3 regions of the Paenibacillus sp. ACRSA genome follow, and region 2 is predicted to be linked to each of the others. Evidence: riboswitches for the same ligand, from Rfam matches in the RefSeq annotation. Region 2 holds a riboswitch; each other region holds the start of a gene.
What was found. A riboswitch is a leader RNA that binds a small molecule or an ion and turns the genes downstream of it on or off. The one in region 2 is predicted to bind thiamine pyrophosphate.
Positions count from the first base shown of each region.

Region 1: it holds a riboswitch for thiamine pyrophosphate, as region 2 does, so the genes downstream of both, tenA (thiaminase II) here and MH215_RS19870 (ABC transporter substrate-binding protein) in region 2, are expected to answer to the same signal.
Region 3: it holds a riboswitch for thiamine pyrophosphate, as region 2 does, so the genes downstream of both, thiM (hydroxyethylthiazole kinase) here and MH215_RS19870 (ABC transporter substrate-binding protein) in region 2, are expected to answer to the same signal.

Region 1 covers NZ_JAKRNP010000007.1:276,701-280,757, forward strand. Annotated here, with positions in the region: gene MH215_RS20650 (DUF4367 domain-containing protein) at 1-53, shown strand, start outside; gene MH215_RS20655 (iron-containing alcohol dehydrogenase) at 385-1,551, shown strand; TPP riboswitch at 1,860-1,957, shown strand; gene tenA (thiaminase II) at 2,079-2,741, shown strand; gene MH215_RS20665 (ABC transporter ATP-binding protein) at 2,738-3,499, shown strand; gene MH215_RS20670 (ABC transporter permease) at 3,496-4,057, shown strand, end outside.
Region 2 covers NZ_JAKRNP010000007.1:104,985-109,041, reverse strand. Annotated here, with positions in the region: gene serS (serine--tRNA ligase) at 1-829, opposite strand, end outside; gene MH215_RS19885 (S1 domain-containing protein) at 1,125-1,310, opposite strand; gene MH215_RS19880 (DUF2798 domain-containing protein) at 1,343-1,843, opposite strand; gene MH215_RS19875 (VOC family protein) at 2,071-2,457, shown strand; TPP riboswitch at 2,615-2,726, shown strand; gene MH215_RS19870 (ABC transporter substrate-binding protein) at 2,942-3,982, shown strand.
Region 3 covers NZ_JAKRNP010000003.1:759,379-763,435, reverse strand. Annotated here, with positions in the region: gene thiE (thiamine phosphate synthase) at 1-349, opposite strand, end outside; gene thiD (bifunctional hydroxymethylpyrimidine kinase/phosphomethylpyrimidine kinase) at 349-1,158, opposite strand; gene thiM (hydroxyethylthiazole kinase) at 1,149-1,973, opposite strand; TPP riboswitch at 2,200-2,300, opposite strand; gene MH215_RS12875 (radical SAM/SPASM domain-containing protein) at 2,770-3,645, shown strand; gene MH215_RS12870 (pectate lyase) at 3,996-4,057, shown strand, end outside.

The DNA.
Region 1 (4,057 bases), 170 kb from region 2:
AAGACCAAATGATTGCGTTGGCAAAATCAATGAACGAAAATCGAATAAACTAGCTGAGGCCACTAAAGGATTGTTACTTTGGTGGGCGATTTACATGACTTAATCACTTCTTTGCTCATACATACTTAATTTGAACATGTCGACCGTTAATCCGTAAACTTCTTTATCTGAGAACCGCTATATTATAGCTCGTTAAGCTAACGGGAAACTTTAAATTAAAAAAACAAGAAAAGCAGATTTAAGGAAGAAGAGGAGGTATACTGAAGGAAACTATGTGATTTATGAGTAAGTATATGTAAATAAAGTGCGTACTTAACAAAAAGATACAGACCTCCTATACTAGGCAATGTAACCAATACATCTGCTAGAGGAGGACATAATAACATGAATAGATTTACAATTCCACGAGATATTTATTACGGAGAAAATGCACTAGATATATTGAAAACGCTGAAAGGTCAGAAGGCTGCTTTAGTCATTGGTGGAGGTTCGATCAAAAAACAAGGTCATTTAGAAAAGATCACACAATTGCTGAACCAAGCAGGTATGGAAACGTTACTGATTGAAGGTATTAATACGGAACCTACCGTGGCTATGGTTCAATCTGGCGCAGCGCAAATGAGAACGTTTGAACCGGATTGGGTGATTGGTATAGGTGGAGGCTCACCTATGGATGCTGCAAAAGCAATGTGGATTTTCTATGAGTATCCAGAACTAACATTTGAACAAGCTGCTGTTCCGTTTTCATTGCCAGAACTGCGAACCAAAGCAAGATTCATTGGCATACCGACAACCAGTGGAACCGCAGCAGAAATCTCAAACCTTTCTGTCATTACGGACGAACAAACAGGGATTAAATATCCTTTGGCGGACTTTGGGTTAACTCCAGATATCGCGATTATTGATCCTGTTTTAGTTACTCATATGCCGCAACATATGATTGCTTACAGTGGTATGGATGCAGTGACGCATAGCATTGAAGCGTATGTGGCTAAACCACGTACGATTTTTACGGATGCACTCGCGATTGAAGCAGCTGAAGCACTGAAGGATCACTTGCTTGCTTCCTTTCAAGGCGATCTGGCTTCCAGGGAGGAAGTTCATTACGCTCAAGCTATGGCCGGTATGTCCTTTGCTAATGCAGTCTTAGGGAATGTACACAGTCTGGCACATAAGAGTGGTCCGATCTTCAATATCCCTCACGGATTAGCGAATGCAATCTACTTGCCCTATGTAATCCAGTTTAACCGGAAAGTCGTAGAAGATCGTTATGCTAACCTTGCAACTCGATTGAATTTGAAGGGGAATAATGCCCAGGAACTAACGGATTCTTTAGTGGAGTGGGTGCGTAAAGTTAACCGTGATATGGGACTTCCTGCTACATTACAAGAATTCGGGATTGAAGAAGACGTATTCCGGAATCATGTAGAAGCCATGGCAGACAATGCAATGAAAGATCCATGTACAGGGACAAATCCACGAGAAACGTCTGCTGAACAAATGAGAAAATTGTATGAATCCGCCTATTATGGCGTAGATGTTAACTTCTAAGTCAGATTCTATTACGATTTGAAATCCAATAAAACATATGAAGCCTAGCCGATCTATAAAATTGGTTAGGCTTCAAGTATGTACGTCCAGATACAGATTTCGTCAATCGCTGGGGAATTTCTAATCTCTCAAAAATCCATCAGGTTCCGAAAAAAAGATTCTCTATACGTAACGGATCGACATGAAAAGTAAGACATCTATAAAGAGTTACTGCAAAGCGCCTTGACGATGTATATAGCCATTGATATACTGATCGAATAGTTAGATAATTTGTTTTCAGTGGTTTAAGAAACATAATAATTACATATAACCGTTTGCGAGGGAGCCTTAACCGGCTGAGAGGGTGTAAAACCGACCTTACCTGATTTGGATAATGCCAACGTAGGAATGCAACGATGAAATGCTGTTATTTGGGTTGCCCGTGGGCATTCCAAACTATAGTTTATTTATCTGCGAAACGTCCTATGGATGTTTCGCTTTTTTTGTTGTTGGAAAAAGGGGAATTACATTACGAATTGGAGGAACAAATGTTGACTATATCAGAGCGATTATATAAGGCAGCACAGCCTGTGTGGAAGGAATGTCACGAGCATCCCTTTGTGAAAGGGATTGGAGATGGCTCCTTAACAATTGAACAATTTCGATACTATTTGCTCCAAGATTACTTATACCTGTACGATTACGCCCGTGTATTTGCGCTAGGCATCGTCAAGTCGAAGGATCCCAAAGTCATGCAGCTTTTAAGCAAAAGTGTTGATAACATTCTGAATGGTGAAATGAAAATCCATCGTTCTTATATGGAGCGGTTAGGAATCACGGAAGATCAAGTTTTTCAGGTGAAACCTTCACTGAAAAATGTAGCCTACACTAACTATATGCTCGCTGTTTCACATGCAGGTGGCATAGCAGAAGTGCTCGTATCCATCCTGGCTTGCTCATGGAGCTACGCTGAAATTGGTCAAGTGCTTGCTCAAGCGCCAGGTGCAGCTGATCATGCTTTCTACGGGGAATGGATCACAGGTTATGCTTCCCCTGAATACCATAGCAGCAATCAGGCATTAGTTGAATTAACGGACAAGCTATTAGAGGGCTGTAGCGAGGAAGCATATCAACGGATGGAGGATATTTTCGTGATGTGCAGTCGCTTTGAGCTTGATTTTTGGGAGATGTCCTGGAGGCTGGAGTCTTGAGTTCACTGACGTTTCAGAATGTGTCCTATCAATATGATGCTGAACCTATAGACATAATAGACAACCTGTCTTTTACAATTGAGGCAGGATCATTTCACAGTATTGTTGGCGCCTCGGGCTGTGGTAAAAGCACGATTTTCCATCTCATTAACGGCCTACTTAGGCCAAAATCTGGTTCAATACGGATTGATGGGGCTCCGATCGGGGAAAAAAAGCATTACTGCGGCTATATGCCACAAAAAGACCTGTTGTTCCCTTGGAGAACAGTAGGAGAGAATCTTGGATTGCCTTTGGAGATTATCGGAGGTTACACCAAGGCTGAGTGCAAGGAGCTTATTGCTGACGCACTTCATAATGTAGGCTTAGATCATTGTCATAACAAGATGCCTCACGAACTTTCAGGCGGCATGCGCCAACGAGCTGCATTTGCCCGTACAATGCTCACGGGATCCGATTTGTTATTGCTGGATGAGCCGTTCTCTGCGCTGGATTTTCTAACCGGCATTACAATGCAAGAGTGGTTGCTTGATCAGTGGGAACAGCACAAGAAAACAATTATCTTTATTACTCATAACGTGGACGAAGCCTTATTTCTTTCGCAAAGAATACTAGCTGTGACGAGTGCCCCGATAAACCATTTAACAACGATTGATATACCTAACGGGTACCACCATTCAAGAGAATCTCTTGCTTCACCAGAAATATCTGCATTGCGTAACGAACTGATTCAATCGTTAAGGACGAATGTAATCTTATGAAAAAATCATCTTACACTCATAATCTTCCTGCCCTAATCGTTCTATTTGCTCTGCTGATGGTCTGGCAACTGGGAGCAATGAATTTGAACGCTGCTTATATTTTGCCTAGCCCGGTTCAAATATTTGAAAAAATGTGGGAGCTTCGCGAACCCTTATTTACCGTTCATTTGCCCGCGACTTTGCTAATTACGAGCATTGGTCTTGTATTATCCATCGTATTAGGCGTTGCACTAGCGATCCTTATGGACGTAAGTGTGTTGATGCGTAAGTGTCTATATCCCATCGTTGTAGGTTCACAGACGATCCCGACCACGGCCATTGCTCCACTATTTGTTCTATGGTTTGGGTATGGCATATGGAGCAAGGTACTCGTGTCCGTTTTAATAACCTTTTTCCCAATTACAATTACGGTATACGATGGTTTACGCAGTACCCGTATGGATATGAAGAAGCTTCTAATTACATATGGTGCCACTCCGTGGGAAATTTTCCTGAAACTCAAAATCCCTTATGCACTGCCTTATTTCTTCTCAGCTATCAAAATGGCAATTCCGATTA
Region 2 (4,057 bases):
CACGATACAATCCGCGTACGTCCCGTCCTCCCGATCCCACTTCGCTGCGGAAGCACGTCGATACAGCAGCCAGCTTCACAGGTTGTTCCACATTCACAATTTCATCCGCATAATAGGACACGAGCGGCACCTCCGAAGTACCCACCAGCCACTTGTTCTCACCGGTAAGCTCATACACTTGGTCTCGTCCTGTTGGGAAAAACCCTGTGTTGAGTAGGGCGTCCTCCCTTACCATGAGCGGAACCTCTAGCGCTGTGAATCCCTGCTTCAAGAGCAGATCGAGCGCAAGCTGTTGCACGGCGCGGTGAAGCTGTACCCCTGCTCCCTTGAGCACATAGCTCCGTGTTCCACCGATTTTCACCCCACGCGCAATGTCAATCAGGTCATGCATCTCACCCAATTCCACATGATCCTTCATGCTATACTCAAATGTCGGGACTTCACCCACACGGCGTAGCTCTACATTGTCCGCATCCGAAGTACCTACAGGTGTGTCTGGCGATACAACATTGGGTACGAGCCATTGCATACGCGTAACTTCTGCTTGGATCGCTTCAAGCTTAACTTTGAGCTGTTCCAACTGCTCATTCCGTTGTTTTACCTCGTTACGCAGCCCCTCTGCCTGCTCACGCTGACCTGCTTGCATCATTCTGCCAATATCCGCCGACAACGCGTTACGCACCCTGCGACCTTCTTCGGTTTCCTGCAATAACGCTCTGCGTTCCTCGTCTCGCTCTAACAGTTCTTGAATGTTAATATTGATTTTCTTTCCATTTGCCGCCGCTTGCACCTCTTCTGCATGCGCTCTGATCCACTTCATTTCAAGCATGGTCACCGTCTCCTTTGGCTGTAAAAATACAAAGAGCGCCCTCATCCCTTGGGACGAGGAGCGCTCTGCTCGCGGTGCCACCCAACTTGCCGAAACAGTTCGTTCACTGCTCCAGCCGCTTGGTCCGCGATAACGGGCGGTTCCGGTTAACTTGGGGAAATATCGCTCCCCTGGCGAAAACACCTCCGAGTTGGATGCTCTTCAACGGCATGTTCCGATCTGTAATTGTTGTTTATCAGTATATACAAAAGTATCGTTTAAATGCAAGTGATAAAGAAGGATAACGATTTTATATTCAGTCATACTTATAAACCACATTATTATCCCGATCTATACCCTGAACGGATGTCTCGATCATCTTCTCATCTGTTGTTACATCCAGAAATGTCTTGCGATCATCAATTGACATGCCGTGCATTGTGACGTTCGAGTATCGAATTCGACCAGTTTCTTCACCACCTGTTAATATTCTTGATGGCAAAAATATTAACACTTTTCTCCTCTATTTTCCAATTAAGCTTCTGTATTAACAAAGGGAGCCACATTCCCTTTAGCTTTTAGGAATTTACCGAATATATATCGAACGAGCGGCCCAATGATAAGCAACTGTAACGGTAGCGCTAGACTAAAGTTCCGCAGTATGGTGTGAAGATACGTTTCTACGAGAGACTTTCCGTTCAATTGATTGGCAAGATACGCCGTAAGCATTCCATACATCGACATCATCAGAACCATCCCCACAACCATACATACGGAAATCGTCAAAATACCAATCACCTTATTCGATTTGTTGAATGGCAATGCAAAGGCAATTTTCTGAGCCACCGGCCCAACGATAAAGCTTTCCACCACAAAAGCTACAATAAAACATAGAACAAACTGAAATAAAATCTCTAGCGGAGACATACTCCCCATTAATCCGTTATACAGTAAATTGAAAGTCATCATAACGACTACCATTCCTGTGCACATCATCAATCCAAAATACGTATGTTCTTTCTTTGTTGTTGGCAATTCTCTCATCCTCTCTTCTACTTGGACAATTATAAAGATGAGGAATAGGGTCACATAAGTGAACACTTTGTGAACGTTGATAATATACCTTTATGTTTATATTGAAATATAGAACATTTCATCTACATAAACTCATTTTCCCTATTTGACAACCCGGATTTATACCCCTATGATACTCCTTAAAATGTAAACCATATTCACGAATCAGTTAGGAGGATTACTGTACAATGAGCTTTCAAAAACGTATCGACCACATCGGTATCGCTGTCCGTGATCTGGAGACCACGCTTCGTTTCTATACCGAAATCGTTGGGCTTGAGCTGAAAGACCGCGTTACCCATACCAATGGTGTCATCCAACTTGCTTTCCTCGGATTCAATGGCAGTGATGAAACTGAAATCGAGCTCATTCAGGGATATAGCGACAAACTTCCCTCCGAAGGAACTGTGCATCATTTTGCGATTCATGTGGAGGATCTTGATGCTGAATATCAGCGTATACGAGCGACGGAGGCCGAATTTATTGATGGAGAGATTATCACCCTACCGAACGGTTATCGTTACTTCTTCATCTATGGCCCAGAGAAGGAATGGATTGAATTCTTCCAGCGTTAAAGGTAAACGGATCTATTAATGATCCCGATTGGCGCACAGGTAGCATCTATGATAGCTTAGATCCACTTCGTAAGATCCATCATCGGATATTCCAGTTCATGACTGGACACGTTCTGCCCGCTGTCCTATAATTACACCTAGTAATACCCTTAACTTCATAGTTTCCCAGGGGAGTCGGAATTGGCCGGCTGAGAGTGTATCCCACAAGATACTAACCCTTAGACCTGATCTGGATCATGCCAGCGTAGGAATCGGAGTATATCGAATAGGCCCAGCTATATCGCTGCGCGCTACTTCTCTAACGCCTGCACGCGTCCCGGAATCCGGGGCGCTTTTTTTATGTTCTTTTGCATATCACGTTACATAAAAAAACGACATCCAGATCATAGCCGGTATAATTCTGTTGATTTATGCACGATGCTTGGATATGAAGCCAAGGAGAACCCTCGCCATTTAGGCGGACAACATGAAGGAGAGAATGAAGATGAGATGGCGTAAAACGATCGGCTTGTTGCTCCTATGCGTAACCTTGATTGCAATCACGGCTTGCGGAAGCAAGGAAGCTGGCCCTGCCCAATCTAACGGAGATACCAACACCGAGAACAATAGTGAAGGTGATAACGCAGCACTCCGGGATGTTAAAGTTGTACTGGACTGGACACCGAATACGAACCATACCGGCTTATATGCAGCGGTAGATCAAGGATTTTACGAAGCCGAGGGCTTAAACGTGGAGATCGTGCAACCTGGTGCTGGCGGCGCTGACACGATGGTCGCTTCGAATGAGGTTCCTTTTGGCGTAAGTTATCAGGAAAGTGTAACTCAGGCGCGTACCCAAGGTGTACCGCTCGTCTCGATTGCTGCCGTTATTCAACATAATACATCCGGATTTGCAGCCCCGACGGATCGGAACATTAAATCCCCTAAAGACTTCGAAGGTAAAACCTATGGAGGCTGGGGCTCCCCAGTAGAGGAAGCGGTAATGCAATCCATTATGGAGGGCGAAGGCGCTGACGTGTCCAAAGTGAAAAACATTAACATGGGTGATGCCGACTTCTTCACCGCCGTGAAACGCGATATCGATTTTGCCTGGATTTTCTATGCATGGACTGGGATTGAGGCTGAGCTTCGCGGAGAGCCGATCGACATGTTGTATGTCAAAGACTACTCCGAAGCACTCGACTATTACACACCTGTATTGGTAACAAATGAAACCACGATTGAGAACGATCCTGAACTGGTTAAAGCGTTCATGAAAGCCACGTCCGAAGGATACCAATATGCGATTGATCATCCCGAAGACGCCGCTAATATTCTGATCAAAGCCGTACCGGATCTCGATAAAGACCTTGTGCTTGCAAGCCAGAAGTGGCTTAGCCCGAAATACACAGACGATGCACCACGCTGGGGCGAACAGAAACAGGAAGTATGGCAGAACTATACGGACTGGATGTACAGCAAAAAACTGCTGGATGAACAAATCGATGTGAGCAAGGCATATACGAACGATTTCTTACCCCAATAATTATTGTTTAAGTTGAACTTTTTACACAAACGAAGAGTGCAGAACCCATCTGGAGAAGCGGAGCGCTCACCTTTA
Region 3 (4,057 bases), on a different contig from region 2:
CGCCAAGCATCCGCCCAGCTCCAATGCGGGCGCGTACCAGCGCCGCGTCCGCATCGTCTTGGCCGACATGTACGCCGTCGGCCTCCACAGCTACAGCCAGCTCCACATCATCGTTCACGATGAACGGAATCCCGTGCTGGCTGCACACCTCGCGAAGCTGCCATGCCAGAGCCAGGCGGGCTTCGCCAATCAGGGCACCAGTTCCTTTTTCCCGGAACTGGAACAGCGTAATGCCGCCAGCAATCGCCTGGCGCAGCACCTCCACAGGGTCTTGCGTGGTATTCACGCTGCCCATCACCAAATACACCTGCATTGCGCGTCGCACCGCGTCTGCATTCAGCTCATGCATCACTGCTCACCTCGCTGCCTGCGCTGATACGCAAAATGATTCGTCGGCCCATGTCCAGCTCCAATGCCGAGCTCATCTTCTATGGCTGCCTGAATAAATGCTCGCGCAGTCGTAACGGCAGCCAGAACGGATGAACCCTTCGCTAGTTCAGCTGTAATGGCAGCTGAATAGGTACAGCCCGTTCCGTGGGTATGAGGAGTCACGATACGAATATTCTCTAGATAGTGAAAAGACTGCCCATCATAGAGTACATCGATAATCATACCACCCGTATCATGGCCGCCCTTGATCAGGGCATACGTGGAACCCATCTGCACAAGACGTCGGGCTGCCTCTTCCCGATCACTTAAATTTCGAATGGCCATGCCTGTTAACAGTTCAGCTTCAGGGATGTTTGGCGTGGTGATCTGTGCATGCGGGATCAGCTCCGTAATCAGTGTCTGAATAGCCTGTTGCTGAAGCAGCGGGGCACCGCCCTGAGCTACCATAACGGGATCGATGACCAGATTAGACCATTCATAATGGCGCCATTTCTCGGCAACCAATTGAATAATTTCTGTACTGTAGAGCATGCCTGTTTTTACTGCATTTGGCTTGAAATCAGCGCCGGTCGAATCGAGCTGTTGGGCTATGCCTTCATACGAAATGGGAAACACACCTTGAACGCCCGTCGTGTTCTGCGCCGCAATGGCAGTGATCACGGTCATGCCGTATACATCAAGTTCCTGAAAGGTTTTGAGATCGGCTTGAATCCCAGCGCCGCCGCCATTATCTGATCCAGCAATCGTTAGAGCCTGAGCTATACGCATGGTGTATCTCCACCTCCATTGCTGTGGCGAATAAGAGCACGCTGCTGTAGTTCCAACGGGGATACATGGTCGAGTTGGTTCAACAGCTCGATCTGGAAACTGCCGGGGCCCTGGCTCTCCGTACGATCTGCAGCAATCTCAGCGGCAACGCCGTAGAAGGCGAGGGCTTCTACAACGCTATCCAGAAGCTCCTTGTCATCAGTTGCCACAGCTGCAAATGCACCAATCACAGCACTGAGCAGACATCCCGCACCTGTGACCTGAGTTAAGAAGACATGACCGTTACTTACCAGATAGGTCTGATGTCCATTCGTAATGACATCTTCGCGACCTGTGATCACAACGATACAGTTTAACTGTTGAGCTGCCCGCTCGGCTATTCCGATACGATCTCCTTCACCTTGTCCAGCATCTACACCTTTGCTATTCCAATGCTCACCAATTACATTAGCGACTTCTGCCACATTGCCACGCAAGATCGTGAGACGTAGCTCACGAACGAGCATTTGCACCTGCTCAGAGCGATAGGATGTCGCACCAGCACCAACAGGATCAAGCACGACAGGCACTTGATGGGTGTTGGCAGATATACCAGCGAGCAGGATGGACTGCACAACATCTTTATTAAGTGTGCCAATGTTGAGGACGACCGCGCCGGACATTTTCGCAACATCGGCAACCTCCTCGTGTGCATAAGCCATAAAAGGTGATGCTCCAAGTGCAAGCAAGCCATTGGCTACAAAGGGAGCTACTACAATGTTGGTGATATTGTGCACTAACGGATTCTGAGTGCGTATACGTTCCAAGTAAGACATCTGTGTTCCTCCTTAAATTCATTTTCATAACTTACTAGCATTTCCCAGAATTACATGTAGGCCAAGCGCCTGAGATATGCTATATTCTGACCTGCGATGACTCATTTTTTATCCTAAAAATGCAAAAAGCCCCGCCCATTTCCGGAGAAATGAGTGGGGCTGTAGATTCAATTCGCAATTGGTTTTCATCATCCATATTCTGTATGATGAAACGCATTATGTTTATTGAAAGGCCGCTCCACTTCCCTCCGCTGGTATGATCCAGATCAGGTTCAAAGGGTCCGAAAGTTCATTCGTCTCAGCCGTTAGGCTCCCCCAGTGCATTGCTATATTCAGTTATAAGAGGTTGTTCCAAAAGTCCAATTTTGATTACGAATGATGCCATTAGCATCATCAGCATCGAATATGGGATTCAGCCGAAATAAGTGGGATGCTTACGAAGTTTGTTTCCTTCGGAAACAATGTAGTTGCTCACGTAGCTATATCTACGCTCCGCTACTCCATTTCTAGCTTCATCCCATCTTCTTGGTACTGAAAACCGTACTTTTTGAACAGGTATTTATAGCTCCAGCATATATCACATGCAAGTCAGATGTAAAGAAGGGATGTGCCAGATGTTTGCTTTGGCCGAGCAGCAGGAATCTGATTTGAAACGTTGTTGTTCCCTACTTCCTAACCCGATATAATAGAGGTTGTTCCAAAAGAACACTTTGATCGCGCACTAGTGAAAGTGTTATCGTTATATCACGAAATGAAGGTGGGACGCTCTCCCTCCGGAGAAGAATGGGGATCCGAGTTGAAAACATTCAAGAAAGTCTACATCGAAATTACAAGCATCTGTAACTTGGCGTGCAGCTTCTGTCCGCAGACCAAGCGTGCCAAAAATTTCATTGACCCTGACGTCTTTAATAATATACTGGATCAGATTAAGCCACATACCAAACACATATATCTTCACGTCAAAGGTGAGCCGTTACTGCATCCCAAAATCGATCTGCTGCTGGATTCTGCACACGAGAAAGGGTTCAAGGTTAATATTACGACCAATGGTACGCTGCTGCCCAAGACACAACATAAGCTGCTAGGCAAGCCAGCGTTACGTCAGATGAACTTTTCCTTGCACAGCTTCGACGGACATGAAGGCTCGACAGACCGTGAAGGATATTTGAATAACATATTGACCTTTGTTCGTGAAGCGGTGAAACATAATGTTATTATTTCATTCCGACTATGGAACCTGACACAAGATAACTTCACGAATGCTCAGATGAACCGAAACCGGGAAACGCTTGAAGTATTGGAGCGAGAGTTTGACTTGGATTTTCGGATCGAAGAAAAGGTTTTACCAGGTAGCGGTGTCAAAATCGCTCCGAATGTATACCTCAATCAAGATCATGAATTCCAGTGGCCAAGCTTGGATGCACCAGAGGATGACGGCAAAGGCTTCTGTCACGCACTTCGTAGTCAGGCTGCTGTATTAGTGGATGGCACGGTTGTACCGTGTTGCCTGGATGGCGAAGGTGTAATTAACTTAGGCAACGTACATGAGAAGTCCTTCTCAGAGATCGTTGATGGGGAACGAGCCAACAATTTAGTATATGGATTTTCCAAGCGGGAAGCTGTTGAAGAGTTGTGCCGCAAATGTGGGTATCGCCAGCGGTTTGGAGCATAGTTAGCATCGTTAGACATAACAAATATTCAATTGAGATCACGTTATCTGGTTACAGATGGCGTGATTTTTTGCTGTTTTTGCACAATATTCATGTGTTCATCTGCCCTAAATAGAGCATATATGAAGTTCAGAATAGCATACTGCTCGGATAACCCAGCGTACAAAATGTGCTGATAAGGGAGGCTCCAAGGCGAATACCAAGACATATCATCTAATGATTATTCTCGTTACATTCCTTATTTGGTAGGATCAGGATACGTTCCAAGCAGAGGTGCACATCTGGGGGAACCGTGAGGACAAGCTTAAGCTTATGCGCCACCAATTCATATGAATAGAGGAGGACATGTTCGATGAAAAAATTGTTAACGGTGTTATTGTCGGTTGGTCTGGTCGCTTCCGTATTTGGGGCAAT